Regions from separate parts of the Cupriavidus sp. CP313 genome, predicted to be linked through region 1. Evidence: riboswitches for the same ligand, from Rfam matches in the RefSeq annotation. Region 1 holds a riboswitch; the other holds the start of a gene.
The links. A riboswitch is a leader RNA that binds a small molecule or an ion and turns the genes downstream of it on or off. The one in region 1 is predicted to bind glycine.
Positions count from the first base shown of each region.

Region 2: linked by a shared signal. The riboswitch ahead of ACW4E8_RS10630 (D-amino acid dehydrogenase) and the one ahead of gcvT (glycine cleavage system aminomethyltransferase GcvT) in region 1 are both predicted to bind glycine.

Region 1 covers NZ_JBSVZB010000019.1:96,659-112,052, reverse strand. Annotated here, with positions in the region: gene gcvP (aminomethyl-transferring glycine dehydrogenase) at 1-2,571, opposite strand, end outside; gene gcvH (glycine cleavage system protein GcvH) at 2,689-3,069, opposite strand; gene gcvT (glycine cleavage system aminomethyltransferase GcvT) at 3,160-4,287, opposite strand; glycine riboswitch at 4,386-4,511, opposite strand; glycine riboswitch at 4,533-4,620, opposite strand; gene ACW4E8_RS24360 (glycine zipper 2TM domain-containing protein) at 4,698-4,925, opposite strand; gene ACW4E8_RS24355 (UvrD-helicase domain-containing protein) at 5,208-7,304, shown strand; gene ACW4E8_RS24350 (hypothetical protein) at 7,529-8,023, opposite strand; gene ACW4E8_RS24345 (response regulator) at 8,309-9,046, shown strand; gene ACW4E8_RS24340 (sensor histidine kinase) at 9,043-10,170, shown strand; gene ACW4E8_RS24335 (ABC transporter substrate-binding protein) at 10,156-11,298, opposite strand; gene hemN (oxygen-independent coproporphyrinogen III oxidase) at 11,500-12,984, shown strand; gene ACW4E8_RS24325 (c-type cytochrome) at 13,058-13,951, opposite strand; tRNA gene ACW4E8_RS24320 (tRNA-Arg) at 14,412-14,487, shown strand; gene ACW4E8_RS24315 (MipA/OmpV family protein) at 14,724-15,394, shown strand, end outside.
Region 2 covers NZ_JBSVZB010000006.1:41,207-56,600, forward strand. Annotated here, with positions in the region: gene ACW4E8_RS10595 (amidase) at 1-1,271, shown strand, start outside; gene ACW4E8_RS10600 (ABC transporter substrate-binding protein) at 1,319-2,545, shown strand; gene ACW4E8_RS10605 (DUF2848 domain-containing protein) at 2,613-3,302, shown strand; gene ACW4E8_RS10610 (ABC transporter ATP-binding protein) at 3,352-4,125, shown strand; gene ACW4E8_RS10615 (ABC transporter ATP-binding protein) at 4,147-4,872, shown strand; gene ACW4E8_RS10620 (branched-chain amino acid ABC transporter permease) at 4,883-5,767, shown strand; gene ACW4E8_RS10625 (branched-chain amino acid ABC transporter permease) at 5,839-6,783, shown strand; gene ACW4E8_RS10630 (D-amino acid dehydrogenase) at 7,550-8,863, opposite strand; glycine riboswitch at 8,875-8,993, opposite strand; glycine riboswitch at 8,994-9,092, opposite strand; gene ACW4E8_RS10635 (TonB-dependent receptor) at 9,249-11,576, shown strand; gene ACW4E8_RS10640 (sialidase family protein) at 11,602-12,825, shown strand; gene ACW4E8_RS10645 (TlpA family protein disulfide reductase) at 12,822-13,325, shown strand; gene ACW4E8_RS10650 (Bug family tripartite tricarboxylate transporter substrate binding protein) at 13,363-14,352, opposite strand; gene ACW4E8_RS10655 (tripartite tricarboxylate transporter substrate binding protein) at 14,414-15,394, opposite strand.

The sequences.
Region 1 (15,394 bases):
GTGGAAGCCGTAGTCCATCAGGCGCTTGGCCACGTCTTCATTGCTGATGCCGGTGTCCTTCTGCAGCGGGCGCAGGTCCAGGATGCACTCGTGCGCGACCAGGTCGTGCTGGCCCGTGTACAGCACCGGGTAGTACGGCGCCAGGCGCTTGGCCACGTAGTTGGCCGCCAGGATCGCATTCTCGGTGGCGGCGGTGAGGCCGGCCGAGCCCATCATCGCGATATACATCCATGAGATCGGTAGGATGCTGGCCGAGCCGAACGGTGCCGCCGACACGCCGCCGATGCCGCGGTCGTCGCGGCGGTAGCCCACGCTGTCCTGGTTGGGCAGGAAGTCCGCCAGGTGCGCACCGACCGCGACCGGGCCCACGCCCGGGCCGCCGCCGCCGTGCGGGATGCAGAAAGTCTTGTGCAGGTTCAGGTGCGACACGTCGCCGCCGAACTGGCCCGGCGCGGCGGTGCCGACCATCGCGTTCATGTTGGCGCCGTCCACGTAGACCTGGCCGCCATGCTGGTGCACGATCTCGCAGATCTGCTGCACGCCCTGCTCGAACACGCCGTGCGTGGACGGGTAGGTGATCATGATCGCCGCCAGGTTCCTGCTGTGCTGCTCGGCCTTCTTCGCCAGGTCTTGCAGGTCAACGTTGCCGTTCTCGTCGCAGGCCACCACCACCACCTTCATGCCGGCCATCTGCGCCGACGCCGGGTTGGTGCCGTGCGCCGACGACGGGATCAGGCAGATGTCGCGATGGCTTTCGCCACGGCTGGCATGGTAGGCGTGGATGATCAGCAGGCCGGCGTACTCGCCCTGCGAGCCGGCGTTGGGCTGCAGGCTGACCGCGGCGTAGCCGGTGGCGGCGCACAGCATGGCCTCGAGCTGGTCAATCATCTCGCGGTAGCCCACGGTCTGGTCCAGCGGCGCGAACGGGTGGATCTGGCTGAACTCGGGCCACGTCACCGGGATCATCTCGCTGGTGGCGTTCAGCTTCATCGTGCACGAGCCCAGCGGGATCATGGTGCGGTCCAGCGCCAGGTCCTTGTCGGCCAGCATGCGCAGGTAGCGCAGCATTTCGTGCTCGGCGTGGTGCGTGTTGAAGACCGGGTGGGTCAGGTATTCGCTGGCGCGTGCCAGCGCCGCCGGGAAGGCGTCCTGCGCGACGGCCTCGAGCTTGTCGAAGTCCAGTTCGGCGGGCAGCGGCTTGCCTTGCGTGAAGACTTCCCACAGCGCGACCACGTCGGCGCGGGTGGCGGTCTCGTCCAGCGAGATGCCGACGCGCGTGGCGCTGATATGGCGCAGGTTGATGCCGCGCGCGGTGGCTGCGGCATGGATCGCATCGGTGTTGAAGCCGGTTTCCAGCGTCAGCGTGTCGAAGAAGCTGGCGTTGGTGCGCGCGAAGCCCAGTGCCTGCAGGCCGGCGGCCAGCGTCGCGGCCAGGCGGTGCACGCGCTGCGCGATGCGCTTCAGGCCCTGCGGGCCATGGTAGACGGCATACATCGAGGCCATCACGGCCAGCAGCACCTGCGCGGTACAGATGTTCGAGGTGGCCTTCTCGCGGCGGATATGCTGCTCACGCGTCTGCAGGGCCAGGCGATAGGCCTTGTTGCCCTGCGCATCGATGGTCACGCCGACCAGGCGGCCCGGCATCGAGCGCTTGAATGCGTCCTTCACCGCCATATAGCCGGCGTGCGGGCCGCCGAAGCCCAGCGGCACGCCGAAGCGCTGCGAGTTGCCCACGGCCACGTCGGCACCCCATTCGCCGGGTGCGGCAATCAGGGTCAGCGCCAGCAGGTCGGCGGCAGCCACCACCAGGCCGCCGGCGGCGTGCACGGCATCGGCGATGGCGCGGTAGTCGTTGACGTCGCCATTCACGCCCGGGTACTGCAGCAGCACGCCGAAGGCGTTGGCCGCGGCGGCATCGGCGGCGGGGCCGACCTTGACTTCGATGCCCATCGGCAGCGCGCGCGTGCGTACCACTTCCAGCGTCTGCGGCAGCACGTCGTCGGCCACATAGAAGGTGTTCGAATCGTGCTTGTTCACGCGCTGCAGCAGCGTCATGGCTTCGGCTGCAGCAGTGCCTTCATCCAGCATCGACGCATTGGCGATATCCAGCCCGGTCAGGTCGGTGACCATCTGCTGGAAGTTCAGCATCGCTTCCAGGCGGCCCTGCGAGATTTCCGGCTGGTAAGGCGTGTAGGCGGTGTACCAGGCCGGGTTCTCGAAGATATTGCGCAGGATGACGCCGGGCGTGACGGTGTTGTAGTAGCCCTGGCCGATAAAGCTCTTCAGCACCTTGTTCCTGCCTGCCAGGCCGCGCAGCCTTGCCAGCGCGGCTTCCTCGCTGAGCGGCTCGGTGAACTCGCCCATCGGCATGCCGTCGCGGCGGCGGATGGCGTCGGGGATGACGGCGTCGATCAGCGCGGCGCGGCTGTCATAGCCAAGCACCTTCAGCATGTGCTGCTGCTCGGGGGTATCGGGGCCGATATGGCGGGCGGCGAAGGCGTCGCGCGCCTCCAGTTCGGCCAGCGTGGGCCGGTTCACTTGGGCGGCGTTCATGGGAAGCGGGGCGTTCATTGGCAAGAACCTCGTGGGGTGCGCGCCGGCCGGTGGTCAGCCGGGACGGCGCGCGTCTGTCTGCAGGGGCCGGTCCGCCAGTCCGCCCGTAGGCGGCAGGGACCGGCGCCGCCGGCGTCAGGCGCCGACGCTGGCCTTGTAGGCGTCGGCCGACATCAGGCCGTTGACGTCGTCGCCGTTGGCCGGCTTGAGCTTGAACAGCCACGCGTCGAAGGCGTCGGCGTTGACGCTCTCCGGGGCGGCCGTGGCGGCCTCGTTGACGGCGATCACTTCGCCGGCCACCGGGGCGTAGATGTCGGAAGCGGCCTTCACCGATTCCACCACTGCCAGCGCGTCGCCGGCACCAACCGACTTGCCCACTTCGGGCAGTTCCAGGAAGACGATGTCGCCCAGCGCGTCCTGCGCGTGGTCGGTGATGCCGATGGTGAGCGTGCCGTCGGCTTCGACGCGTACCCACTCATGCGACTCGGTGTACTTGAGGTCAGCGGGGAAATTCATGGAGGTTCTCCGGATTCAGATCTGTTTCTTGTTGGGTGATGCCTGCCCGGCGAAGCTGCCGGCAGGCGAGGGCGACCGTTGGTATGAGCCTCAGCTCACGAGTGCCTTGCCATTACGCACAAACGGCAGTTTAACCACAGTCGCGTTGAGTTTGCGGTCGCGGATCTCCACCTGCACGGTATCGCCCACGGCGACATCCTTCGGCAGGCGGGCAAAGGCGATGGACTGAGACAGCGACGGGCTGAAGGTGCCGCTGGTGATTTCACCGTCACCGGCCGGGGTGATCACTTTCTGGTGGGCGCGCAGGACGCCGCCTTTGTCACGCAGGATCAGGCCGAGGAATTGCTGGCGCGAACCGGCCGCGGCCAGTGCCGCCTTGCCGGTGAAGTCGCGCTCGCTCTGCAGGTCCACCGTCCAGGCCAGGCCCGCATCCAGCGGCGAGGTGTTGATATCCATGTCCTGGCCATACAGGTTCATGCCGGCTTCCAGGCGCAGCGTGTCGCGCGCGCCCAGGCCCGCCGGGCGCACGCCGGCGGCGTTCAGCTTTTCCCAGACGGCGGCTACGTTTTCGGCCGGCACCACCAGTTCGAAGCCGTCTTCGCCGGTGTAGCCGGTGCGCGCCACCATGATCTCGCCGATGGCCGGGTCCTGGACCACGGCGGCGTTGAAGGGCTTGAGCGCGTCCGAAGGCTGGGTCGAGGGGAAGGTGCTCCACACCTTGGTACGGGCGTTGGGCCCCTGCACGGCGACGATCGCCAGAGGCTGCACGCCTGCAGGCGCAACATCCTCACGGCGCGGCGTGATGGTCACATCGCTGCCGGTAGCGGCATTGCGCGCGCGGATCCATTCGATGTCGCCCAGCGCGGTGCTGGCGTTGACGACCAGGCGGAAGCGGTCTTCGGCAAAGAAGTAGACGATCAGGTCGTCGATCACGCCGCCTTTCTCGTCCAGCATGCAGGAGTAGAGCGCCTTGCCCGGGGTCTGCAGCTTGTCGACATTGTTGGCCAGCAGGCCGCGCAGGAAGCTGCGGGTATTGGCGCCGGTGAGGTCGACCACGCACATGTGCGACACGTCGAACATGCCGGCGTCGGTGCGCACGGCATTGTGTTCTTCGATCTGGGAGCCGTAGTTGACCGGCATGTCCCAACCGCCGAAATCAACCATGCGGGCGCCGAGGGCGCGGTGGATGGCGTTGAGGGGCGTGGCCTGGAGCGTCATGGAATCCTCGGGGGCAATCTCGGTTGGCGAAAACAAAAAAGGGCCATCCGCCGCAACGCTCGCCGCGCCTGAATGTGGCGTAGCAATCCGCTGCGGCGGATGACCCCTCTGTCCTCGATACCTGAGAGATTACAAGGCGGATCCTGCCGGACCCCGTCCTCGTGCGCCCCTTCGGTGGGCACGCTCGCCACGAATGGCGGGTGCCGCTCTCCAGAGTGCGGCATGCATCGTGTGCATATTGCATGCCGATCCGATCGGTCCGTGGTGCCTGAGAGTTTTCGGGTGATACCCCTTCGGCGGCGCAGGCGATGCGCGCTCTCCCGGTCGGATGCGCGCAATGTACGGGAGGCCCCGGCCTTTGTCAAACCGGCCAGGGGAGCCTGCCGTACCTGTCGCTGCGGCGGTCCGGCTTACTTCTTCTTGTCGTCGGTGACAACGTTACCGATCACGCCGCCCACGGCCGCGCCACCCAGCGTACCCAGCGCACTGCCGTCGGTGAGGATGGCGCCGCCCACGGCGCCCGCGCCCGCGCCAATGGCGGTATTACGCTGCTTCGGGGTCATGTCCGCGCAACCGGCAAAGGCCGCAACGGTCGCGCCGATCAGGGTCACCTTGGTCAAAGTCTGCAGGGTTTTCATTATTGGCTCCGATGTGATGATTCAAGCATGTCACCCCCGCCGCGCAGGCCGGGGGACATACCAGTTAGAGCGTTGCGTTGCGCGATTGGCTCCGGCCTTTACGAAGTGTTACGCCGGTGACACAACCGGCCCTGTCAACGCGGTTTTCGCCGACTGACCTGCCGCGGCCAGCGTGTTAACATCGTCAGCTTTGCCGCCGTGCCCGTTTTTGGGGTGCTGGCGTGTCCCGCCTGGCCTTCCGCTGTTCCTGCTGATTTCCCTGCCTCCAACCGCATCCCACGCATGACCCATGGCCTGAACTCCGCCCAATCCGAAGCCGTCCGCTACCTGGACGGCCCTTGCCTGGTGCTGGCCGGGGCGGGCTCCGGCAAGACCCGGGTGATCACGCAGAAGATCGCGCATCTGATCGAGGACAAGGGTTTCGAGCCGCGCCATATCGCCGCCGTCACCTTTACCAACAAGGCCGCCAAGGAGATGCAGGAGCGCATCGGCAAGCTGATGGAGGGCAAGACCACGCGCGAGGGCAAGCGCATCCCGCTCAAGCAGCTGACGGTCTGTACCTTCCACTCGCTCGGGGTGCAGATCCTGCGCATGGAGGCCGAGCACGTGGGCCTGAAGCCGCAGTTCTCGATCATGGATTCGGACGACTGCTTCGGCCTGATCCAGGAGCAGCTGGGCACCACCGACAAGAAGCTGATCCGCGGCGTGCAGGGCACGATCTCGCTGTGGAAGAACGGCATGGTCGATCCGGAGGCAGCGATCGCGCAGGCCGCCAATGCCGACGAGCACCAGGCCGCGCTGGTCTACCGCAACTACGTGGCGACGCTGCACGCCTACCAGGCGGTGGATTTCGACGACCTGATCCGCCTGCCGGCCGAGCTGTTCGCGCGCAATGAAGCGGTGCAACTCAAGTGGCAGAACCGCCTGCGCTACTTCCTGGTCGACGAATACCAGGACACCAACGCCTGCCAGTACCAGCTGCTCAAGCTGCTGGCGGGCGGCTCGCACCTGCGTGCGCCGGCCTTTACCGCGGTGGGCGACGACGACCAGGCCATCTATGGCTGGCGCGGCGCCACGCTGGACAACCTGCGCGGGCTGCAGACCGATTTCCCGGACCTGAAGGTGATCAAGCTGGAGCAGAACTACCGCTCCACCGTGCGCATCCTGGAAGCGGCCAACGCGGTCATCGCCAACAATCCCAAGCTGTTCGACAAGAAGCTGTGGAGCGAGCACGGCATGGGTGACCCCATCGCCATCCACCCGATGAACGACGAGGAGCACGAGGCCGAGTCGGTGGTGTTCCGCCTGTCCGCGCACAAGTTCGAGCGCCGCGCGCAGTTTCGCGACTACGCCATCCTGTATCGCGGCAACCACCAGGCGCGGCTGTTTGAGCAGATCCTGCGGCGCGAACGGATTCCCTATGTGCTGTCGGGCGGCCAGAGCTTCTTCGACAAGGCCGAGATCAAGGACATCTGCGCCTACCTGCGCCTGATTGCCAACCCCGACGACGATCCCGCCTTTATCCGCGCCATCACCACGCCGCGCCGCGGTGTGGGCACTACCACGCTGGAAGTGCTGGGCACCTTCGCGGGACAGGCCAAGGTGTCGCTGTTCGAGGCCGCGATGATGGGCGGCATCGAAGGCAAGCTGCAGCCGCGCCAGCTGGAGCCGCTGCGCGTGTTCTGCGAATCGATGGTGCGGCTGGCCGACCGTGCGGCCAAGGATCCCGCCACCGTGGTGCTGGACGACCTGATGGAAGGCATCCACTACGAGGCCTACCTGTACGACGCCTTTGACGAACGGCAGGCGCAGTCGCGCTGGACCAATACGCTGGAATTTCTGGACTGGCTCAAGCGCAAGGGCACCAAGCCCGAAGGCGCGGAAGGCGAGGAAGCCACCGGTTTCGACAATGCCGACGGCTTCGGCAGCGAAGGCAAGAACCTGCTCGAACTGACCCAGACCGTGGCGCTGATGAGCATGCTGGAAGGCCGCGAGGAAGATCCCGACGCGGTGCGGCTGTCCACGCTGCATGCGTCCAAGGGGCTGGAGTATCCGCACGTGTTCCTGGTCGGCGTGGAAGAGGGCATCCTGCCGCACTGCCGCGAAGACGAGGACATGAGCGACGAGAAGATCGAGGAAGAGCGGCGGCTGATGTATGTCGGCATCACCCGCGCCCAGCGCAGCCTGCATGTCAGCTGGTGCAAGAAGCGCAAGCGCGCGCGCGAGACCTACTCGTGCCAGCCTTCGCGCTTTATCGGCGAGATGAAGCTGGAGGAAGCGCCTGCGCCGGTGGATGAAACCCCGGCGATGAGCCCCAAGGACCGGCTCGGCGCGCTCAAGGCGCTGCTGGGAACCGGCGGCAAGACGGCCCCGGGCTGAACGGGCGCTACAGTCCCGATACAAAGGCCTACCAGGCTGACAAGACGCCGGGTGCAGGCGTACCTAGTATGGCGGCTGTGCTGCTCGCGCCGTTTGCGCCGGTGGCGCCGCGGCAGGCCCGCCCGGTCTGCCTGCTGCGCCGGACTTCTCGTTCGGAACTTCCCTGTTATTCGGCCCCCGGCACGTGAAGCGTACGGGGGCGTTTTTTTGCGGCGGCTGCGAACCTACCGCTGCGGTCCGCCCGGCGGCGGCATCATCGCGCCCGCGGGCGGCAGGCCCAGCCAGCGCGCGGCTTCGGGCGCGGCGCGCAGGCGCCGGCGCTGGGCCGCGTCGAGGCTGTCGTCGAGCGCCAGCCAGCGTTCGCGCACCGCGCGGCGGTCCTGCTCCAGCGCATCGTGCAGTCGGTCCATGGCCTGCGCGCGCGGCCGCAGCGGCGCGTCGGGGGTTTCGTCGGCGGTCTCGCGCAGCAGGCGCGCGTGCAGTTCCAGTGCATGGGCCTCGGCTTCGCGCGTGGCGCTGCGTGCGGCCTGCCAGAGCCTGGCCTGCGCGGCACTGAGTCCCAGGGACTCAGCGAATGCCGGCGCGGCGGGCGGTGGCGGCATCGCCCCTGTCGGCGGCGGGCCGGATTGCAGCGCGCTGGCCGGCGTGGCCAGCAGGCACACGGTGCACAGCGCCAGCAGGGAAGCGGCGGTGCGCAGGCGGGAAAGGGGAAATGGCATGGCGTTCTCCTGTGATGGCGGACACCGTCGTGGCAACGTGCCGCACGATGCCCGCGGTTGGCTCGGGTCAATGCCGGTCCATGCTAGGGAAGGCTGCATGCCAATGCTTGAGCACTTGGTCAGGCCCGTATTGCAATCCCGTACAAAGGACGGCTGGCCGGCAAGACTGCGTATCAGGGCTGATACAAAGCCGGCACAGTGGGGGCATCGCGGGCTGGTAAAGTTGGGCACCGCATGCCCCCCGGCACCGGCCCCTGCTGCCGGCATATGCCGATCCCTTCGCTTATGGAATTCACCCCCACACTCCCGATCCGCCTGCTGATCGTCGACGACGATCCCCAGATCCGCGCCATGCTGGCCGACTACCTGTCCACCTTCGGCATGCAGGCCGATGGCGTCGAGGGCGGTGCCGAGATGCGGCAGGCGATGGCCGCCACGCGCTACGACCTGGTGATCCTTGACCTGTCGCTGCCCGGCGAAAACGGCCTGGCGCTGTGCCGCGAACTGCGCGCGCGCACCGAAGTCGCGGTCATCATGCTGACCGCGCGCGCTGAGTTGGCCGACCGCGTGGTCGGGCTGGAAGTTGGCGCCGACGACTACGTTACCAAGCCCTTCGAGATGCGCGAACTGGTGGCGCGCATCCACACCGTGCTGCGCCGTATCCGTGGCCACGGCGCCGACGCGCGCCAGGGCGCGGCGCCTTCCGGGCATGAGGTGCGCTTCGGCGACTGGCGCCTGAACACCACGCTGCGCCAGCTGGTCGACCGCGACGAGGTGGTGGTGCCGCTGTCCAATGCCGAATTCCGCCTGCTGCTGGCCTTTGTCGAACAGCCCAACCGCGTGCTCGACCGCGAACTGCTGATCAACCAGGCGCGCGGCCGCGGCCTCGATGTGTTCGACCGCAGCATCGACCTGCTGGTGTCGCGGCTGCGCCAGAAGCTGCGCGACGATCCGCGCGACCCCACGCTGATCCGCACCGTGCGCGGCGAGGGCTATGTCTTTACCGCCACGCAGCAAGGATGAACGCGATGGGCCGGCTGGCGCGCCATGATTCGATGTTCGTGCGGCTGTTCGTGGTGATGGCTGCGATCATGCTGGCCATGCACCTGCTTGGCATGACCGTGATCGAAAGCCTGTTCCCGCGGCCGGGCAGCGAGCACGTGCTGCGTGACCGCCCCGGCGGGCCGCCGCCTCCGCCCGAGGCGTGGCCGCCCGGGCCGCGGACGGAAGGCGCGCCCGCCGGGGTGCCCGCCGAACGCATGCCGCCCCGGCCGCCGCCGCGCTGGCCCTGGCCGCCGCACCTGGGCCTGCTGTTCCAGGTAGCGGCGATCGTGGCCGCTTCGTGGGCCGGCGCGCGCCTGCTGGCGCGCCCGGTGCAGGAGCTGGCCAGCGGTGCCGGCCGGCTGGCGCAGGACGTGCACGCCGCGCCGCTGGACGAGCGCGCCGGCCCGGCCGAAGCGCGTGCCGCGGCGCAGGCGCTGAACCATATGCAGCAGCGCATCCGCACGCAGCTGGCGCAGCAATCGCGTTTCCTGGCGGCGGTGTCGCACGACCTGCGCACGCCGCTCACGCGCATGAGCCTGCGCATCGAGCGCATGGACAGCGCGGATGTCCGTGACGTGCGCTACCGGCTGCGCCAGGACCTGGCCGAGATGAACGGCCTGATCGATGCCACGCTGTACTACCTGCGCGACCGCGACGAAGCCGGTGGCCCGCGCCAGCGTGTGGATGTGCTGGCGCTGCTGCAGGCGGTGGTCGACGATGCCGCCGAGACCGGCCACGAGGTCGCGCTCAGCGGCCAGGCGCAGCCGCTGCTGGCGTGCCCGTCCGAACTGCGGCGCGCGGTGGTGAACCTGGTGGAAAATGCGCGGCGCTACGCCGGCGCGGCCAGCATCGTGCTGACCGACAGCCCGCAGCGCGTGCTGATCGACATCTGCGACAACGGCCCCGGCATCCCGCCCGACGAGCTGCCGCGCGTGCTCGAGCCGTTCTACCGCGTCGAATCCTCGCGCAGCCGCGCCACCGGCGGGGTCGGCATGGGGTTGTCGATCGCGGCCGACATTGCCGCGCGCCATGGCGGCGAGCTGACCCTGAGCAACCGCCCCGAAGGCGGCGTGCGCGCGCGCCTGTCCTTACCGCGCGGCTGACACCGCCAGCGTGACGTACTGCGAGCCGCGCTGCCCGTGCGTGAAGTCGAGCGGGAAATCGCCCACGTCCACGCGCCCCTGCAGCGCCCGCCGCATTTCGGCCGCGCCGCTGCCGCGCAGGCCGGCCAGTGCGCGCGCCAGCCACGCCGCGCCGATATAGCCGGCTAGCGTGGCCGGCGACGGCGGCTCATCCAGGTATTGCTTCATGCGCGCCACGTGTTCCTTCACCACCCGCAGCGTGGCCTGCTGCGGCCCGGGCGCGATCTGGGTCAGCACCATGCCCCCGTTGTAGCCAGCGCCCAGGATCTCGCGCGCGGCGGTGGCGCTGACCGACGACAGCCCGACCAGGAAACCGTACCAGCCCTGCACCGCCAGCGCGCGGCCCAGCCCGGCGTAGGCAAGGGTATCGCCCGCCACGATCACCGCGCCCGGGCGGGTGGCGGCGATGCGCCGGGCGGCGGCGTCGGGATTGGCCTCGAGCGGCACCGCGCGCGTCCCGGTCTGCGCCTCCAGCCGGGCCAGTGACGGGGCAGCGAAGTCCGGCGCCAGGGCCAGCGCGATGCTGGTCAGGCCATAGCTGCGCAACTGGCGTACCGCCGCGTCCAGTTCGGCCTGGTAGTCGGCGCGGGTGAACCAGACATTGTCGGCCGCCAGCCCAAGGCCCGACAGCGGCGCCACGATCTGCACGCCGCGCCGGCCCAGCTCGGCCGATGCGGCCAGCGCCGGCAACAGCCGGTCGCCCGGGCCGAACAGCAGCTCGGCGCGGTCGGTATCGGCCAGCGACACCGCCTGCGCCAGCGCGCGGCGCGGGTCGGGATCGGCGTCGCGGACCACGTGCGCGATGCGCACCGGGCCGTTGCCGGCGTTGACGGCATCGAACATGACCTTGGCCCCGGCCAGGTAGTCGCGCGCAAGGTCGGCTTGCGCGCCGCCGCGGTCGAGCAGGTGGCCGACCACGACCGTGCGGCGCGCCTGCGCCTGGGCCTGCGACAGCGCTGGCCAGGCGGGCAGGGCCAGTGCCGCGCCGGCGGCGGCAAGCAGGCGGCGCCGTTGCCCGGCCGGTGCTGCCAGGTGGCTGCGCAGCGGTGGGTACGGCGGAAACATCGGAGTCTGGTCGGGAGTTGGCATTGCAGGGGCAGGGGCAGGTGACGCGCGGGCCGGCGGTGGCGCGCAGCGTATCCGCCACACATGACACCAATGTGACGGCCGCCGCCCCTCGGCGCCGCGCGTATCTGGCAGGTCCGATGCCCGCGCTTGACGGCGGTCAACGCGCCAGCGGCGGTGCAGTCCTACGATGGGCCGTCACACACCCATTCCCCCGCGCCCCCAATGACCCCGTCTGCCATGACTTCCCCTGCGCCCGACCGCCGCGCGCTGTCCGACTTCCGCGCGCTGGCCGGCCGCATCGACGGCAACGGCCCGCGCTATACCTCGTACCCGACGGCCGACCGCTTCCGCAACGGCCCCGACCTGTCGCTGTACCACGACGCACTGGCCGCCTGCCGGGCCGACGCGCCGGCGCCGCTGTCGCTGTACCTGCATATCCCGTTCTGCGAGAACATCTGCTACTACTGCGGCTGCAACAAGATCATCACGCGCGACCATGGCCGCAGCGCCCGCTACGTCAACTACCTGGGCCGCGAGATGGCGCTGGTGGCAGACCGGCTCGGGCCGCGCCGCCAGGTGCTGCAGTCGCACTGGGGCGGGGGCACGCCGACCTTCCTCGACCCCGACGAGATGCGCCGCGTGATGGCGCTGCTGCATGAGCATTTCGAGCTGGCGGCCGAGGGCGAGCATTCGATCGAGATCGATCCGCGCCGCGTCGACCACGCCCGCATGGCGCTGCTGGCCGAGCTGGGTTTCAACCGCGTCAGCCTGGGCGTGCAGGATTTCGATCCCGAGGTCCAGCAGGCCATCCATCGCATCCAGCCCTTCGAAGAGACCCGCACGGTGGTGGATGCCGCGCGCACGCTGGGTTTCCGCTCGGTCAGCCTGGACCTGATCTACGGCCTGCCGCACCAGACCGCGGCGCGCTTTGGCCGCACCATCGAGCAGGTGCTGGCGCTGCGTCCCGACCGGCTCTCGGTCTATAGCTACGCGCACCTGCCGCATGTGTTCAAGCCGCAACGCCGCATCGACGAAACCGCCTTGCCGCCCGCCGGCGAGAAGCTCGACATCCTGGTCTCCACCATCGAGCGGCTGACCGCCGAGGGCTACGTCTATATCGGCATGGACCATTTCGCGCTGCCCGACGACGACCTCGCCGTGGCCCAGCGCGAAGGGCGGCTGCAGCGCAACTTCCAGGGTTACTCCACGCACGCCGGCTACGACCAGGTCGGGCTCGGCATTTCCGCGATCGGCGCGATCGCGGGGCGCTACGTGCAGAACGCGCGCACGCTGGACGAGTACTACGGCGCGCTCGACCACGGCCGCCTGCCGCTGGCGCGCGGCGTGGCGATGAACGCCGACGACCACCTGCGGCGCGAGATCATCGGCGACCTGATGTGCAATGGGGTGCTCGATATCCCGGCGCTGGAAGCGCGTCACGGCATCCGCTTCAGCACGGCCTTTGCGCCGGAGCTGGCCGACCTCGCCGCACTGGGCGCGGACGGGCTGGTGCAATGCGCGCCGGAACGCATCACCGTGACGCCGCTGGGCCGGCTGCTGGTACGGCGCGTGGCGATGGTGTTCGACCGCTACCTGCGCGAGGATGCCGTGCGGACCGCGGACACTGGTGCCCAGGCCGCTGCCGCCAACGATGGCGCGCAACCGGTACGCTTTGTGCCGCGGGCGCGGTACTCGCGCGTGGTGTAGCGGCCGCGCAGGCGGTACGGACGAAAAAAAGCCCGCGCAATGTGCGCGGGCTTTTCGTTTGCAGCGGGCGGACTTACTTGGCGGCGTTGGCCATGTAGTCCGAGGCGGCGATCACGTCCGCGTCCGGGCCGGCGTAGCCACCCTTGGGCGGCATCACGCCCTTGCCCTTGAGCGCAAAGTTGTGGACCGCGCCCATGCCTTCCTTCAGGCGCGGTGCCCAGGCGGCCTTGTCGCCGAACTTGGGCGCGCCTGCCACGCCGGCGGCGTGGCAGGCGGCGCAGACCTGCTCGTAGACCTTCTTGCCCACGTCGGCCGAAGCGGCGGCCGGCGCAGCAGCGGGTGCGGCGGCAGCAGCTGCCAGGGCCGCAGCAGCGGGAGCTGCCGGTGCAGGCGCGGCAGCGGCGGCCGGTGCGGCGGCGTCAGGGGCCGCGGCGGTCGTCGGCGCGGCCGCCGCCGGGGCAGCCGGTTCCGGGAACTTGGCACCGCCGGCGTCGGCCATGTAGACCACGGCACGGGCCAGTTCGAAGTCGGCGTAGTCGTCCGGCGTGGTGCCGGCGCGCGCGGCCATCGCGCCCTTGCCGTTCATCACCGACTTCATCAGGCCGTCAAAGCCCTGGCCGATGCGCGCGGTCCAGTCGCCGGCGGTGCCGTACTTGGGTGCACCCGCTGCGCCGGTGGCGTGGCACGCGGCGCAGATTTCCTTGTAGACCTGCTCGCCCGTCTTGAAGACGCGAGGCGCGTTGGGATCCTTGATTTCGAGCGAGGCGACCGGCTTGATGCGGTCGTTGACGGCTTCCGCCGTGGTGACAGCTCCGGCACTTTCAGTCGAGCCGTGTCCGACAAAGTTGACCAGCAGAATGATCACGATGATCGGCACCAGGAAAGCCGCGACCACAACTGCGATCAGCTGCTTCGGGGTTTTGATGGGAGACTCGTGTTCGTCGTGTTCGTTGTGGACGTCGCTCATACAGAACTCTCAGTTTTGCAGGAAACCTTCTGGCCGCTTACGCTCGGCTTGCTTATTCTGGCCCGGTCTGGTCATTCGCTGACCGCTATCCGGCCCCATCCGGACCGCCCGTGCTGCCTGCGGCCCTTGCCTGACTTGGGTCTGTCGCTATTTGCGCGCTGCGGACTGTCTCCCGGACCGGGCCTGATTGTCGCCGACAACAAGCCGCGCGGCCTTGACCCCGGTCGACTCATTGCATCGGCGGTGTGGCAGGCACGATTTGACGCAAATAGCTGGCGATTATAGCGCCAAAGGCCCCCCGCCAGTGCCAAAAAGCGGCGGTTGCGAGACGTTCCCTGAAGCCCCTGGCGGGCCCGCATGGACGGCACGGGGCAAAAGCGGTATCCTATGCGACTTTCCTGCGGCGGCACTCGCCCGCCACAACCGCTGTACCCACAAACCGGTTGCAAAACCGTCCTGTGCGCCCGTAGCTCAATGGATAGAGTACTGCCCTCCGAAGGCAGGGGTTGCTGGTTCGATCCCAGCCGGGCGCGCCAATTTCCTTCCTGATCTGTGATGGCCGTGGCCATGCCTGTGGCAATGGCCGGGATGCTGCCGTTCGCGGCCTGAGTGCGCGCCGCCACGGCAAAGCCCGCTATGCCGGGGCAGCCCGGGCGGGGACTGGCACTTAATGCGCCCGCTGAAAACTTTCAGCACGGATGTAGTCGTGCTGCGCGCCTGTGCTGATAGATTCACCCGATCGCATCCAACCACCCGCCGTCGGGACGACGCCATGGCAACTCCGAAAATGCACCGGCGCAGCAGGCGCGCCGCGCTCGCAGGGCTGGCGCTGGCGGCCGCTGCTGCCACGGGTTATGCCGCGCCGCTGAACCTGCCCGGCTCGCTGCCCAATATGGCGGGGCTTGGGGTGGGCTCGACCACCGAATTCGCCGGCGGCAAGGACCGCATGATCGGGGTGGTGCCGGGCCTGCGCTATGTCACGCCGGGCGGCCGGCTGCTGGAATGGTACGGGCCGTACGCGCAGTTCAATTTCGGCGGGCTGACCGGCTTCCAGTGGGGGCCGGCGGTGGCGCTGCGGCTGGGGCGCAACAACGTGGACGATCCCGTGGTCGCGCAACTGCACGAGATCGACACCACGGTCGAGGCCGGCGGCTTTATCGGCTATGAATACCTGAACCAGGGGCGCATCCCGTGGCGGCTGCGTGGCGGCATCAACGTGATGACCAACGCCGGCATCGTTTACGGCGGCACGCATATCGTTGCCACGGGTTCGCTGTGGGTGCCGCTGCATCCGCGTGTCTATGCGGGCGTTGGCCTGGGCGCGACCTGGGTCAGCGGCAGCTTCAACCGCACCTACTTCGGCGTGACGGGGGCGGACGCCGCCGCCAGCGGCCTGCCCGCCTACAGCCCCGGCGGTGGGCTGGAGCAGCTCACCGGCTGGCT
Region 2 (15,394 bases), on a different contig from region 1:
CGTGCGTCGAACGTATCTGCAACCCCGGCGGCGAGGGCGCGCGCGCCTTTCCGCATGGCGTCAGCATGGCCGCGCGCAAGCAGGCCCAGGCGTGCGACATGCTGCGCGAGCAAGGCGTGGCCGGCCCGCTGGCGGGCGTGCCGGTGTCCGTGAAGGACCTGTTCGACGTGCAGGGCGACGTGACCCGCGCCGGCGCCCGCGTGCTGCCGGAGCGTGCCGCCAGCGCCGATGCACCGGCCATTGCGCGGCTGCGTGCGGCGGGGGCGGTGTTTGTCGGACGCACCAATATGACCGAGTTCGCCTACTCGGGCGTCGGCATCAATCCGCACTACGGCACGCCACGCAATCCCTACGACCGGCAAGCCGGCCGCATTCCGGGCGGCTCGTCGTCAGGCGCTGCGGTCTCGGTGACCGACGGCATGGCCCTGGCCGCGATCGGCTCGGACACCGGCGGTTCGTGCCGGATCCCGGCGGCGTTGTGCGGCATCGCTGGCTTCAAGCCCACCGCGCGCCGCGTGCCGCTGCAGGGCACGGTGCCGCTGTCGCCCAGCTATGACTCGGTGGGCTGCCTGGCCAACACCGTGGCGTGCTGCGCCGCCATTGATGCAGTGATGGCGGGCGAGGCGCCGCCCGCGGGGCCGGCGCCGCTGGCCGGGCTGCGCCTGGCGGTGCCCACCGGCCTGGTGCTGGAAGGCATGTCGGACGAGGTGGCCGAGGTCTTCAGCCGCACGCTGCGCCGGCTGTCGGCGGCGGGCGCGCTGCTGCAGGACGTGAGCTTCGACAGCTGGGACCAGCTGGCCGGCATCGGCGCGAACGGCGGCCTGGTCGCCGCGGAAGCCAGTGCCTGGCACGGCAGCCTGCTGGCTGAGCAGGCCGATCGCTATGACCCGCGCGTGCTGTCGCGCATCCGGCTGGCTGACGGGCAGCGTGCCGCCGACTACCTGCGCATGCTGCAGCGCCGGGGCGAGCTGTGCCGGCAGGCCGATGCCGAGCTGGCTGGCTTCGATGCCGTGGTCCTGCCCACCGTGCCGGTCGTGGCGCCGCGCATCGCGGACCTGGACGACGACGAAGCCTTCTTCAGCACCAACCGGCTGCTGCTGCGCAACCCGGCCATCGCCAACATGCTCGACCTGTGCGCGCTGTCGGTCCCGTGCCATCGCCTGGGCGACGCGCCGGTGGGCCTGATGCTGTTCGGGCGCCACCTGTCCGACCGCAGGCTGCTGGCCATCGGCATGGGCATCGAGGCGGCATTGCGGCACGAACGGGGCTGAGCCCCCGCAGCAGTACAGAAGTACCCATAACTACAGTGGAGACAACAATGCCTGATATCCGTACCGGCGCCGCCGTACTGGCCTGCGCCACCCTGTTCGCGGCGACTGCTTCCGCAGCCGACCCGGCCCCCATCAGCGACGGCGTGGTCAAGATCGGTGTGCTGACCGACATGTCGTCGATCTTCTCCGATATCGGCGGCAAGGGCTCGGTGGTTGCCGCGCAGATGGCCGTGGACGATTTCGGCGGCAAGGTGCTGGGCGCCCCCATCCAGGTGGTCAGCGCCGACCACCAGAACAAGACCGATGTCGCCGCCACGCTGGCGCGCGGCTGGTTTGACAACCAGAAGGTCGACGTGATCCAGGACGCCCTGCCGTCCTCGGTCGCGCTGGCGGTATCCAACCTGGGCAAGCTCAAGCACAAGATCGTCATCGCCAGCGGTGCCGGTACCACGCGCCTGAGCAATGAAGACTGCTCGCCCTACACCATCCAGTACTCGTACGACACCTACGCCTTTGCCGCCAACACGGTCAAGGCGCTGGCCCGGCGCGGCGACAACAGCTGGTACTTCCTGACGGTCGACTACGCCTTGGGCGCATCGCTGGAGAAGGACGGCACCGAGGCCCTGTCCAGTGTCGGCGGCACCCTGAAGGGCAAGGCCAGGCATCCGATCAACTCCGCCGACCTGTCGTCCTACCTGCTGCAGGGACAGTCCTCGGGCGCGAAGGTGATCGGCCTGGCCAACGCAGGCGCAGACACGGTCAATGCGATCAAGACCGCCGCGGACTTCGGCATCAACACCGCGGGCAAGCAGAAGCTGGCCGGGCTGCACATGTTTATCAGCGATATCCACAGCCTGGGGCTGCAAGCCGCGCAGGGCATGACGCTGACGACATCGTTCTACTGGGACCGCGACGACGCCACGCGCGCCTGGTCGCAACGCTTCTTCGACAAGACCGGGCGCATGCCGACCCTGGTGCATGCCGGTGTGTATTCGTCGACCACGCACTACCTGAAGGCGATCCAGGCCGCGCGCACCGACGACAGCGATGCCGTGCTGGCGCGCATGCGCGAGACCCCGGTCAATGACTTCTTCGCGAAGAACGGCACGATCCGCGCCGATGGCCTGATGGTGCACGACATGTACCTGGTCGAAGTGAAGCGCCCGCAGGAGTCCAAGCGTCCCTGGGACTACTACAAGATCAAGTCCGTGATCCCCGCGAGCGAGGCGTTCCGCCCGCTCAGCGCAAGCACTTGCCCCCTGGTCAGGAAGTAAGCCCATATCCCTCACCGAGGCCGGCATTCCAGCCGGCGCTCCACCCCATAGCAGAGAGCAAGCGATCATGAAGACCCTTACCTTTGAACTCGACACCCGCCAAGGCAAGTCGCAACGCACCGTCACCATCCACCAGCTCATCGTGGCGGGCTGGACCGGCCGCGACGTCGAAGCCATGGAAGCCCACATCCGGGAACTGGAAGAACTGGGCGTGAAGCGCCCGCCCTATACCCCGGTGTTCTACCGTGTGGCTGCGCAACGCCTGGGCCCGGCACCGGAGATCCAGGTCAGCGGCGAGGCCAGCAGCGGCGAAGCCGAGTTCCTGCTGGTCCGTGACGGCGATGACATCCTGGTGGGCATTGCCTCTGACCATACCGACCGCGAAGCCGAGACCTACGGCATCACCGTGTCCAAGCAGATGTGCGAGAAGCCCTGTGCGTCGGCCTTGTGGCGCCTTTCCGAGGTGGAAGGCCACTGGGACCAGCTGGTGCTGCGCTCCTACGCCACCATCGACGGCGAGCGTGTGCTGTACCAGGAAGGCCCGGTGACCGCCATGCGCTCCCCGGCGGACCTGCTGCAGCGCTTCAGCGGGCATGGCGGCGACTTTGGCGAAGGCTCGGCCATGCTGTGCGGAACGCTGCCCGCGATCGGCGGCATCCGCCCGGCCGATCGCTTCGAGATCGAGCTGGAAGACCCGGTGCTGGGGCGCACGCTGCGCCACGCGTACGCGGTCGCTGCGCTGCCCGTGGCGGGCTGAGCATGCCGCGCCATCCCAACCGACAAGGCAGCGCCACGGAGTCACGGCCATGCACCACGACCTGATACTAGAGACCCGCAACCTCGGCAAGGCCTTCCGCGGTTTTACCGCGGTGAGCGACGTCAACCTACAGGTGCGCCGCGGGTCGATCCATGCGTTGATCGGCCCTAACGGCGCCGGCAAGACGACTTGCTTCAACCTGCTCACCAAGTTCCTGGAGCCGACCACCGGCACCATCCTTTTCAACGGCATCGACATCACCCGTGAAAAGCCCGCGCAGATCGCGCGGCGCGGCGTGATCCGTTCGTTCCAGATCTCGGCGGTGTTCCCGCACCTGACGGTGATGGAAAACGTGCGCATCGGGCTGCAGCGGCAACTTGGCACGGCGTACCAGTTCTGGCGCAGCGAGCGCTCGCTGGACGTGCTCAATGACCGCGCCATGGAGCTGCTCGAACAGGTCGGCCTGACCGAGTTCGCGCAGACGCTGACGGTGAACCTGCCGTACGGCCGCAAGCGCGCGCTGGAGATTGCCACCACGCTGGCGATGGAGCCCGAGCTGATGCTACTCGATGAACCCACGCAGGGCATGGGCCATGAAGACGTGGACCGCGTCACGCAGCTGATCAGGAAGGTCTCGGCGGGCCGCACCATCCTGATGGTGGAGCACAACATGAGCGTGGTCTCGTCGATCGCCGACAAGATCACCGTGCTGCAGCGTGGCGCGATCCTGGCCGAAGGCCCGTATGCGGAAGTGTCCAAGGATCCGCGCGTGATGGAGGCCTACATGGGCACCGTCGACGCGGAACTGCAGGGCGCGCACTGAGACGGCCCGGGGGAACGACACATGACGACATCCAACACACCCGCGCTCGAGATCAAGGACCTGCACGCCTGGTACGGCGAATCGCACATCCTGCATGGCGTGGACCTGACCGTGAACCGCGGCGAAGTGGTCACGCTGCTGGGCCGCAACGGCGCTGGCCGCACCACCACGCTGCGCGCGATCATGGGACTGACCGGCGCGCGCAAGGGCTCGATCAAGGTCAATGGCCACGAGACCATCGGCCTGCCCACGCACAAGATCGCGCACTACGGCATTGGCTATTGCCCCGAGGAGCGGGCGATCTTCTCCAGCCTCTCATGCGAAGAAAACCTGATGCTGCCGCCGGTGCTGAAGGGCGCCGACACCAGCAAGGGCATGAGCGAGACCGAACTCTACGAGATGTTCCCGAACCTGAAGGAGCGCCGCCAGAGCCAGGGCACGCGTCTTTCCGGCGGCGAGCAGCAGATGCTGGCGGTCGGGCGCATCCTGCGCACCGGCGCGAACCTGCTGCTGCTCGATGAAATCTCGGAAGGGTTGGCACCGGTGATCGTGCAGGCGCTTGCGCGCATGATCCTGATGCTCAAGCAGAAGGGGTACACGGTGGTGATGGTGGAGCAGAACTTCCGCTTTGCCGCGCCGCTGGCGGACCGCTTCTACGTGATGGAGCACGGCAGCATCGTCGAGCGCTTCGCGGCCAGTGAGCTGCAGGCCAGGATGCCGGTGCTGCATGAACTGCTGGGCGTATAAGGAGCGACTCATGAATCTGTTTGAAATCCCGCTCCCGGCGCTGCTGTCGCAGTTGTTGCTCGGGCTCGTCAACGGCGCCTTCTACGCCATGCTGAGCCTGGGCCTGGCGGTGATCTTCGGGCTGCTGAACGTCATCAACTTCGCGCACGGTGCGCTCTTCATGCTGGGTGCGGTGCTGGCGTGCGCCGGCATGACCTATGCGGGGCTCAGCTACTGGGCGATGCTGCTGCTGTCGCCGCTGGTGGTGGCCGCGCTGGGCGTGGTGATCGAGAAGACCATGCTGCGCTGGATCTACAAGCTCGACCATATCTACGGCCTGCTGCTGACACTGGGCATCACGCTGGTGATCGAAGGCATCTTCCGCTCGGTCTATGGCGTGTCCGGGCTGCCCTATGCACCGCCCGAGGCGCTGCAGGGCGCCTCCGACCTCGGCTTCATGCGCTTGCCCAATTACCGCGTGTGGGTCGTGATGGCGTCGCTGACGGCGTGCTTTGCCACCTGGTACGTGATCGAGAAGACCAAGCTGGGCGCCTACCTGCGCGCCGGCACTGAGAACGCCAAGGTGGTCGAGGCGTTCGGCGTCAACGTGCCGCGGATGGTGACGCTGACCTACGGCTTCGGCGTGGCGCTGGCCGCGTTTGCCGGGGTGCTGGCGGCGCCGGTCATGCAGGTGTCGCCGCTGATGGGTCAGAACCTGATCATCGTCGTGTTCGCGGTGGTGGTGATCGGCGGCATGGGCTCGATCATGGGCGCGATCCTGACCGGGCTGGGGCTGGGCGTGATCGAAGGGCTGGCCAAGGTGTTGTATCCGGAAGCATCTTCCACCGTTGTCTTCGTCATCATGGTGGTGGTGCTGTTGTTGCGCCCGGCAGGGCTGTTCGGAAAGGAGAAGTGATGAGCGGACAATCTATCGCCGCAATCGGCATGCGGCAGCAGCAGGTGGCGGGGCGCCTGCCAAAGCAGGTGATGTACGGCGTGGTGCTGGTGTGCCTGCTGGCCGCGCCGCTGGCCGGTGCGTATCCGGTGTTCGTGCTCAAGGTGCTGTGCTTCGCGCTGTTCGCGTGCGCCTTCAACCTGCTGATCGGCTATACCGGGTTGCTGTCGTTCGGCCACGCGGCCTTCTTCGGCGGCGCTGGCTATGCCGCCGGCCATGCCATGAAGGTCTGGGGCGTGACCCCGGAAATCGGCCTGATCCTGGGTACCGCTGCGGGCGCGCTGATCGGCTATGTGGTGGGCTCGCTGGCCATCCGCCGGCAGGGCATCTACTTCTCGATGATCACGCTGGCGCTGGCGCAGATGCTGTTCTTTATCTGCCTGCAGGCGCCGTTCACCGGCGGCGAGGACGGCCTGCAGGGCATTCCGCGCGGCAAGCTGTTCGGGGTGCTGCCGCTGTCGGACGACCTGACGCTGTATTACGTGGCGCTGGCGATCATCGTCGCCGCCTTTGCGCTGATCGTGCGCACGGTGCATTCGCCGTTCGGCCAGATCCTGAAGGCGATCAAGGAGAACGAGCCGCGCGCGATCTCGCTGGGCTATGACGTCGACCGCGTCAAGCTGACCGCCTTCGTGCTGTCGGCGGCGCTGTCGGGGCTGGCCGGCTCGGTCAAGGCGCTGGTGCTGGGCTTCGAGACGCTGACTGACGTGCACTGGTCGATGTCCGGCATGGTGATCCTGATGACGCTGCTAGGGGGGCTCGGCACACTCACCGGCCCGATCGTCGGCGCGTTTGTTGTGATCGCGCTGGAGAACAAGCTGGGCGAACTGGGCAGCTACCTTGCGGCCGTGACGGGCATCGACTGGTTCAACGGGCTCGGTGAATCGGTGTCGATGGTGACGGGCATCATCTTCATCGTGTGTGTGCTGACCTTCCGCAAGGGGATCGTGGGCAGTCTGGGGCGACGCCCCGGGTGAGTCGAAAACCGTCCATGGGGTTTCTCCCCTCTCGCGCTTACGGGAGGGGCCGGGGGAGAGGGCATGTCTCACTCGACGCGGCCTACAGGATGGGGCTGGAAGCCCGCACGCCGCTCGCGCAGCCGGGCGCAGGCCGAGCGTGCGGCTGCCGCACCGAGCGCTCCACAACCAGGAGGCCGGTCGCGGTCGTCCCGTGAACAATAGGCTTCAGGCCGCCCGGCCGGCATGCAAATCTTTTTGAAGAATCATCCCAAAATTTAGGCCATGTCTGATTGATCCCCACCGCCGATTTCGGCTCAATGGCATTCGGAAAGCAAGCTATTTCCGACCGAGGATCAATGATGCAAGACACGAAAACCAAGAAGATTTTTCGCAACTCGAAGACAATTATTTTCTTCCCCGTAATATGAAGAAACTGAGAGCAGTCATCGGCGCTATTACGGGCGCTGTCCTGGCTACGCTTGCTGCTTGGGGCGGGTTATATCTCTTCGGCGTTGTAGTTTTGCGCGGGACAGGAAGTTTGTTCGACACGAATCAGCATGCAGCGAATCTGTTCTTTGTTGGCTGGTTCGTGTCTATGGTCGCAGCCTCATTAATTGGTGGATGGCTTGGATATTCATCCGGGCGAAGATAGGGCATCACATCCACTATTTTTCAAGCCTATACATGCGCCGCCCCATGCTTCCATCATGGCGCGGCGCTGTTCGAGCACGGTGGCCCCTATCCCACAAATGGGAGAGGGGAGAAGACACCCCCGCACCCAGGCTCAGGCCTTGGCCAATGCCAGCGACGCACGCGGCGCGACTGCCACCTTCGCGCCGAGATGCTGGTCAACGACCCCCGCCACCATATCCGCCGTCACCGCCGACAAAGTCCACCCCAGGTGCCCATGCCCAGTGTTGTAGAAGATGCATGCCGCCCTCCCGCGCCCCACGCGCGGCAGCATATCCGGCATCATCGGCCGCAGCCCGGCCCAAGGCACCACGCTGCGCGTGCTGACGCCGGGGAAGCACTGCTGCACCCATTCCACCAGCGGGCGGATGCGGTCGGCGCGGATATCGCGGTTGTAGCCGTTGAACTCGGCGGTGCCGGCCACGCGGAAGCGGTCGTCGCCCAGGCGGCTGGTGACCAGCTTGGTTTCGTCGTCGAGCAGGCTCACCACCGGTGCTGCGGCGCGGCTGGCTTCGTCGGTCAGGTTGACCGTGATCGAATAGCCCTTGACCGGATAGATGTTGACGCGGTCGCCCAGCCCCGCGGCCAGCGCGCGGCTGGCGGTGCCGGCGCAGATCACGGCGCCGTCGAAGGTGGAGCTGGCCGTGTCGGCGCCGTCCTGCACGGTCACGGTGGCGCGCCTGCCGTCGGTCTTCACCGCCCGCACGTCCTGGCCGTACAGGCAGCGCACGCCCAGCCGATCGATGGCCGCGGCCAGGCCGCTGGTGAACTTGTGGATGTCGCCGGTGGAATCGCTCTCGGTGAAGTAGCCGCCGTAGTACGACCCGGCCAGCGTCGGCTCGATCGCGCGCATCTCCTCGGGCGTCACGGCGCGCCGCTCCAGCCCGCCCTGCGCCAGCAGCGCCGAGACCCGGCCGGCCTGCTCGAAGCCGGCCTTGTCGCGGTAGATATGGAGGATGCCTTCCTTCTTCAGGTCGAAATCAATGCCTTCCTGCGCCGCCCAGGCGAACAGGTGCTCGCGCGCGGCGATGGCCAGGCGCGCGGTCTCGATGGTGTTGCGGCGGTAGTGGGGGATCGCGGCGATGAACTCGGCGAACCACGACAGCTTGTGCCAGCTCGGCCGGGGATTGACCAGCAGCGGGGCGTCGTTGCGCAGCATCCACTTCATGCCCTTGACGATGGTCGACCAGTGGGTCCAGACCTCGGCGTTGGAGGCCGATAGCTGTCCGCCATTGGCGAACGAGGTCTCCATGGCGGCATAGCGGTGCCGTTCGAACAGCGTGACGGAGAATCCGCGCCGGGCCAGCGCGTAGGCCGTGGTGACACCCGTGATGCCACCGCCGATGACAGCGATTGATTTCATGATCTGCAGGTTCCAGGAACGTCGATGGTGGGAGCCCGGACGCAATATGCGTGGCGGACGCCCCCTCTGTTCTGGACCTGAGAGATTCACGACACCCGGCCGCCAGGGCGGGGCGCGCTTGCTCCTTCGGTATGCCGGCGGACGATAGCGTCCGGCATTCTTCAGAGTGCACTGACTGGTGATGCCGGTCCTTTTGCCTGAGAGTTTCCGGGGCGGTTGCTCCTTCGGCGCTGTCCGCGGCGGGCGCCGCGACAGTCTCTCCCTGCATCACATTGGCTTGAGGCCAATCGGGGCAATGTAGTGACAAGGCTCGACGTTGGATATGCGGGTTAACGCTTAGGCGGCCTGCCGCCCGCGTCGCTATGTCGCATCGGCCTGCGTCCCTGTGCCCCATAAAATGTCAGCGCTCGCTCTCGGGGAGAAGCGCCGTATGCTGCGCTCAGGTGGGGTGAGCCAAAAAAGACGACAACAAGGTTTTCCAGTGAAGAAAAATCGCATTGCACTGGCCGTTTCGGCGGTACTGATGGGCCCCGCCGTCGCCGCCGCCCAGGTGGTGGACGCGCCCGAGCCGCTGCAGGAGGTGGTGGTCTCGGCCAAGTCGGAGCGCGGCGAGACGCCGGCCATAGCGCCCAACACGCCCTCGCCGGCCTACGGCATCAGCAGCCGCCGCATGGCCGACTTCAATGTGGTGAACACGGAAGACGCCCTCAAATACGCGCCCAACCTCGCCGTACGCAAGCGCTTCATCGGCGATATGAACTCGATCATCTCGGTGCGCAGCACCAGTTCGCGCCAGTCGGCGCGCGGGCTGGTCTATGCGGACGGCCTGCTGCTGTCCAACCTGCTGGGTTCGGACTTCAGCTTCCCGCCGCGCTGGTCGCTGGTCAACAGCGCCGAAATCGAGCGCATGGACGTGCTGTACGGCCCGTATTCGGCGCTGTATCCCGGCAACTCGCTGGGCGCGACGGTGCTGATCACCACGCGCACGCCGGAGAAGTTCGAGGGCGATGCCAGCGTGCAGCTGTTCACGCAGCGCTTCAGCCTGTATGGCACGCACGACAACTTCAACGGAGTCCACGCCAACGCCTATGTGGGCGACCGCGTCGGCCCGTTCTCGTGGCTGGTCAGCGTGGACCGGCAGGACAGCAAGAGCCAGCCGCTGAGCTTCTATACCGCGGCGCGCTCCACAGCCCGCGCCACTTCTGCCGACAAGCCGGTCACCGGCGCCTACTTCGACCAGGACCAGACCGGCCGCGACCGCGTGGTGATGGGCGTGAACAGCGAGGGCGTCACGCACACGGTGCAGGACCAGCTCAAGCTCAAGCTCGGCTACGACATCACCAATACCCTGCAGGCGCAGTTCACTGCCGCCTACTGGCAACAGGACCGCTCCAGCGCCACGGGCAGCTACCTGCGCGATGCCAATGGCAATGCGGTGTCGAGCGGTAATGTGAATATCGGCGGCTATCGCTATGTGATTCCCGCCAACGCCTTTGCCCCGAGCAACGGCGAGGACGCGCGCTGGCTCTATGGTCTGTCGCTGCGCACGCGCAACGAGACCGGCTGGAATTTCTCGGGCGTGGCGTCGCTGTTCGACGTCAGCAAGGACATCAGCCGCAGCGCCAACACCGTCGGCAGCGGGCCGGGCACGGTGACCTATGGTGACGGCACCGGCTGGCGCACGCTCGACCTGAAGGCCGACTACCGCCCGCAGCAGCTGCAGGGCGGGCACTGGGTCACGTTCGGCTATCACTACGACAACTACCGGCTGAGCAACACCACCTACAACACCTCGGACTGGCAGGCGGCCACCATCACCGCCTTCAACAACGCCTTTGCCGGCAAGACCGAGACCCAGGCGCTCTATGCGCAGGACGCCTGGTACTTCGCCGAGGACTGGAAGCTGATCCCCGGCGTGCGCTACGAACACTGGCGCGCCTATGACGGCAGCCGCAGCCAGCCCGGCGTGGATATCGGCTACCCGGTGCGCAGCGAATCCAACTGGTCGCCCAAGCTGGCGCTGGAGAAGGCCTTCGGGCAGGACTGGCTGGGCCGCTTGTCGCTGGGCCAGGCCTATCGCTACCCGACTGTCAGCGAGCTGTTCCAGGGCCGCATCACCGGGACCGCGCTGATCAACAACGATCCCAACCTGCGGCCCGAGCGATCGTTCTCGAAGGACCTGACCTTCGAGCGTACAGTGGATTCGTCGTACTTCCGGGTCTCGGTGTATGAGGACGATATCCGCGATGCCCTGGTCAGCCAGACCAACACCACGGTATTCCCGACCGTCACCAGTTTCCAGAACGTCGACCGCGTGCGCACCCGCGGCATCGAGCTGGCCTATGACGCGCGCGATGTCTTCGTCAGCGGCTTCGACCTGTCGGCCAGCGGGGCCTACAACCATTCGAAGACGCTTGAGAACGCCAACAACCCGGCCTCGGTGGGCAAGTATTTCTACCGCATCCCCAAGTGGCGCGCCAACCTGATGGGCACCTATCGCATCACGCCGGCCTGGGCCGGCACGCTGGCCATGACCTATTCGGGGCGGCAGTACAATACGCTCGACAATTCCGACGTCAATCCCGACACCTTCGGCGGCACCAGCAGCTTCCTGACCTTTGACGTCAAGGTGACGTACAGGCCCGCGAAGAACGTGCGCCTCGGGCTTGGCATCGACAACCTCACCGACCAGCGCTACTACGTCTACCACCCGTATCCGGGCCGGACGTTCTACGCCGAGGCGAAACTCTCCTTCTGAGCACGTGAACAGGCTGACCACAACCATGCAAGGCGTTCGCCCCGGTTTCCGCTTGATCGTTGCCGGGCTGATGATGGCCTGTGCCGCGCTGGCCGCGACCGCGCAAACGCACGGCGATCACAGCGGCCACGGCGGGCAGGCCAAGGCCGCAAAGATGAGCGAGCTGGGCACCGGCGCCGCCTTCGATCGGGACGGCAAACTGTGGATCGCCTACAAGGACGGCCCCTATGTTGCCGTGCGGGCGTCGAGCGATCATGGCCGCAGCTTCGGGCCGGCGCAGCATGTCAACAGCACGCCGGAAGCAGTCGCCGCCGATCATGAAAGCCGGCCCAAGGTCGCCACCGGGCGCGACGGCGAGATCTTCGTCACCTGGACCCAGCCGCTGCCCACGCCGTGGACCGGCTTTATCCGCTTTGCGCGTTCCACCGACGGCGGCAAATCCTTCGCCGAACCGCTGACGGTGCATGCCAACCGCGACCAGATCGCGCACCGCTTCGACGCCATCGCGGTGGACAACGCCGGGCGCGTCTTTGTCAGCTGGATCGACAAGCGCGACGTGGTTGCCGCCGAGGCGCGCAAGCAGCCGTATGCCGGCGCCGCGGTCTACTACGCGGTCTCGGCCGACCAGGGCAAGACCTTCCAGGGCGACTACAAGATCGCCGACCAGTCGTGCGAATGCTGCCGCATCGCGCTGTCGCCCACGCCCGACGGCAAGATGCTGGCGCTGTGGCGCCATGTGTTCCCGCCCAACGCGCGCGACCACGCGCTGGCGCTGCTGGGCACCAACGGCAAGGCCACGCCGATGCAGCGCGCCACCTTCGACGACTGGCGCATCGACGCCTGCCCGCACCACGGCCCCGGCGCTTCGGTGGCGCCCGATGGCACAGTGCATATGGTCTGGTTCAACGTGCGCGAAGGCAAGCCCACGGTCTCGGTGGGGCGCTGGAAGGACGGCAAGCTGCAGGCACAGCGCCCGCTGGATGACCCGCGCGCGCAGCATGCCGATATCGTCGCGCTGAACGACAACGAGATCGCGGTGGCCTGGAAATCGTTCGACGGCCAGCAGACACGCCTGTCAGCGATGTTGTCGCAAGACGGCGGCAAGACCTGGCAGACGCGCAAGCTGGCCGGCACAGAACGCGACTCGGACCAACCGCACCTGCTGCAGCATGCCGGCCGCGCCTACGTGCTGTGGCGTACCGAGGCCGAGGGCTTCCAGGTGTTCCCGCTGGGCAAGGAGGGCGCATGATGCTATCCCGCCGCAAGCTGCTCGCCGCTGCCGTGCTGACCCTGGCGATGACTGCCGCCAATGCCGGCAGTCAACCGGCCGACCGCGTCGCTGTGTTCGCATCGGCCAGCGCCACCCAGCTGGCAGCCAGCCAGCAGGGCAAGCCCTTTGTCCTGGTGGTGTGGTCGCTCGACTGCATCTATTGCAAGCGCAACTTCGACGCCATCGACAAGCTGCGTACGAAGCATCCGGACCTGCGCGTCGTCACGCTGGCGACGGACAACCCCGACGCGCTGCCACAGGTGCAGCAACTGCTCCAGCGCGTCAGGCTCACGCGCAACGCGTGGGTATTCGGGCACGAGCCGCAGGAGCGGCTGCGCTATGCGGTCGACCCGGACTGGATGGGCGAGATGCCGCGCACGTACTTCTATCGCGCCGATGGCCAGCGGCAGGGCGTGTCCGGCGTGATCAGCGACGCGGACTGGGGCAAGCACCTGCGCTGGGCTGGCATCGCCGGCTGAGGCTGGACCGGGGTGATCCGGCCCAGCGGCTGTCCGCTTAGTCGGGCTTGATGCCCGCGCGCGCAATGATCGGCTTCCAGCGCTGTTGCTCCTGCGCGATAAAACGCGCGAACTCCGCCGGCGTGTCGCCCACGACAATCGCCGCATCGGCGCTCAGGCGCTCGACCGACGACTTGCTCTTCACTGCTTTCACGGTGGCGTCCGCCAGCTTGTCGGCGGCCGCCTGGGGCAGAGATGCCGGCGCCAGCAGGCCATACCACTGCGTCATTTCGAAGCCGGGATAGCCTTGTTCGGCAACCGTTGGCACATCAGGCAGCTGGGGAATGCGCTGGGTCGTGCCGGTGGCGATGCAGCGCAACTTGCCGGCCTTGATGAACTGGATGATCGCGGGCGCGCCGACGGCGGCCGCGTCCAGCCGCCCCGACAGCAGGTCGGTGATCTGCGGGCCGCTGCCACGATACGGCACATGGGTGATGAAGGTGCCGGTCGCGGCCTTCAGGTATTCAAAGGCCAGGTGGCCGGCGCTGCCGTTGCCGGCCGAACCGTAGTTCAGCTTGCCTGGTTTGCTCTTGGCCAGCGCCACGAACTCCTTCAGGTTCTTCGCGGGCACGTCGGGGTGGACCACATACAGGCTCGGCACCTTCGACAGCAGCGAGATCGCGCGGAAGTCCTTGACGGGGTCGTAGGGCAGTTTCGGGAAGATAAAGGGATTGACCGCCAGCGTGCCGATATGGCCGAGGATCAGCGTGTGGTTGTCATCGGCGCGCGCGACTTCGCCCATCGCGATATTGCCGGCCGCGCCGGGCTTGTTCTCGACGAACACTGACACGCCGAGCAGCTTGGTCAGCTCCGCCGCGGTGGAGCGCGCCACGATCTCCGAGCTGCCGCCCGGTGCGAACGGCACCACCAGCCGGATCGGTTTGGCCGGCCAGGCCTGGGCACGCGCGAGCGTTGGCGCCAGCGCGCACGCGCCTAGCGCGGCGGTGGTCTTGAGCAGATGGCGTCGAAGGGGATTTATCGGGGTCATGCTTGTCTCCTGAAAGTTCTGTAGCTGGGCCGTGGTGGGGCAGGGGCGGTGCTGGTGGGTGCTATTCGGGCTTGATGTTGCCGTCCCGGATGACCTTGGCCCATAGCCGGGTCTGCCCGTCGATGAATTGCCGTGCCTGTGCGGGCGGCGCAGCCACGACCTCGCCGCCCAGCTCGGCCACGCGTTGCCGGATCTCGGGGCTGGTCATGACTTTCTGCAGGGCGTCAGCGAGCTTCGCTGCGATCGGGTCCGGCGTTGCGGCGGGCAGGAAGGCCGCATTCCATTCATAGACCTCGTAGCTCGCCACGCCGGCTTCCTGCATGGTGGGCACGGACGGCAATGCCTGGGTGCGGGCATGGCTGGTCACCGCCAGCGGCTTCAGCTTGCCGGCCTTGATGTGCTGCAGGCTCGAAGCCACGTTGGCAAAGAACAGCGGCACTTGGCCGGCGATGACATCGGTCATGGCCGGGCCGCCGCCCTTGTAGGGCACATGCAGGAGATCGACCCCCGCGCGCTGCTCGAACAGCACGCCGGCCAGATGCTGCGCCGAGCCATTGCCCGAGGACGCAAAGGCGACCGAGCCTGGTTTTTGCCTGGCCATGGCCAGGACGTCGCTGACCTTGCTGGCGGGAAAGCCCGCCGTGGCCACCAGCACATTGGGATAGCGCGCCAGCACGCCGACCGGCCGGAAGGCCTTGTCCGGATCGTAGGGCAGGCGCGGATAGAGGCTGGGATTCACCGCATAAGAGGAGGCATCGACCATCATCGTGTAGCCGTCCGGTGCCGCCTTGGCGACATAGGCGGCACCGATCTGCCCGCCGGCACCCGGGCGGTTCTCGACGACGACGGTCTGGCCCAGCTCGCGCCCGAGACCCGGGGCGATCAGCCGTGCCATCAGGTCCGCGCCGCCGCCCGGCGGATACGTCACCACGATCGTGACGGGGCGTGCCGGCCAGGCAGCTGCGGTGTCGGCGGCCTGCGCCAGCGTGGTGGTGGCGATCATGGCAGCGATCGTGGCGGCGATCGCGTGGCGTACGTGCAT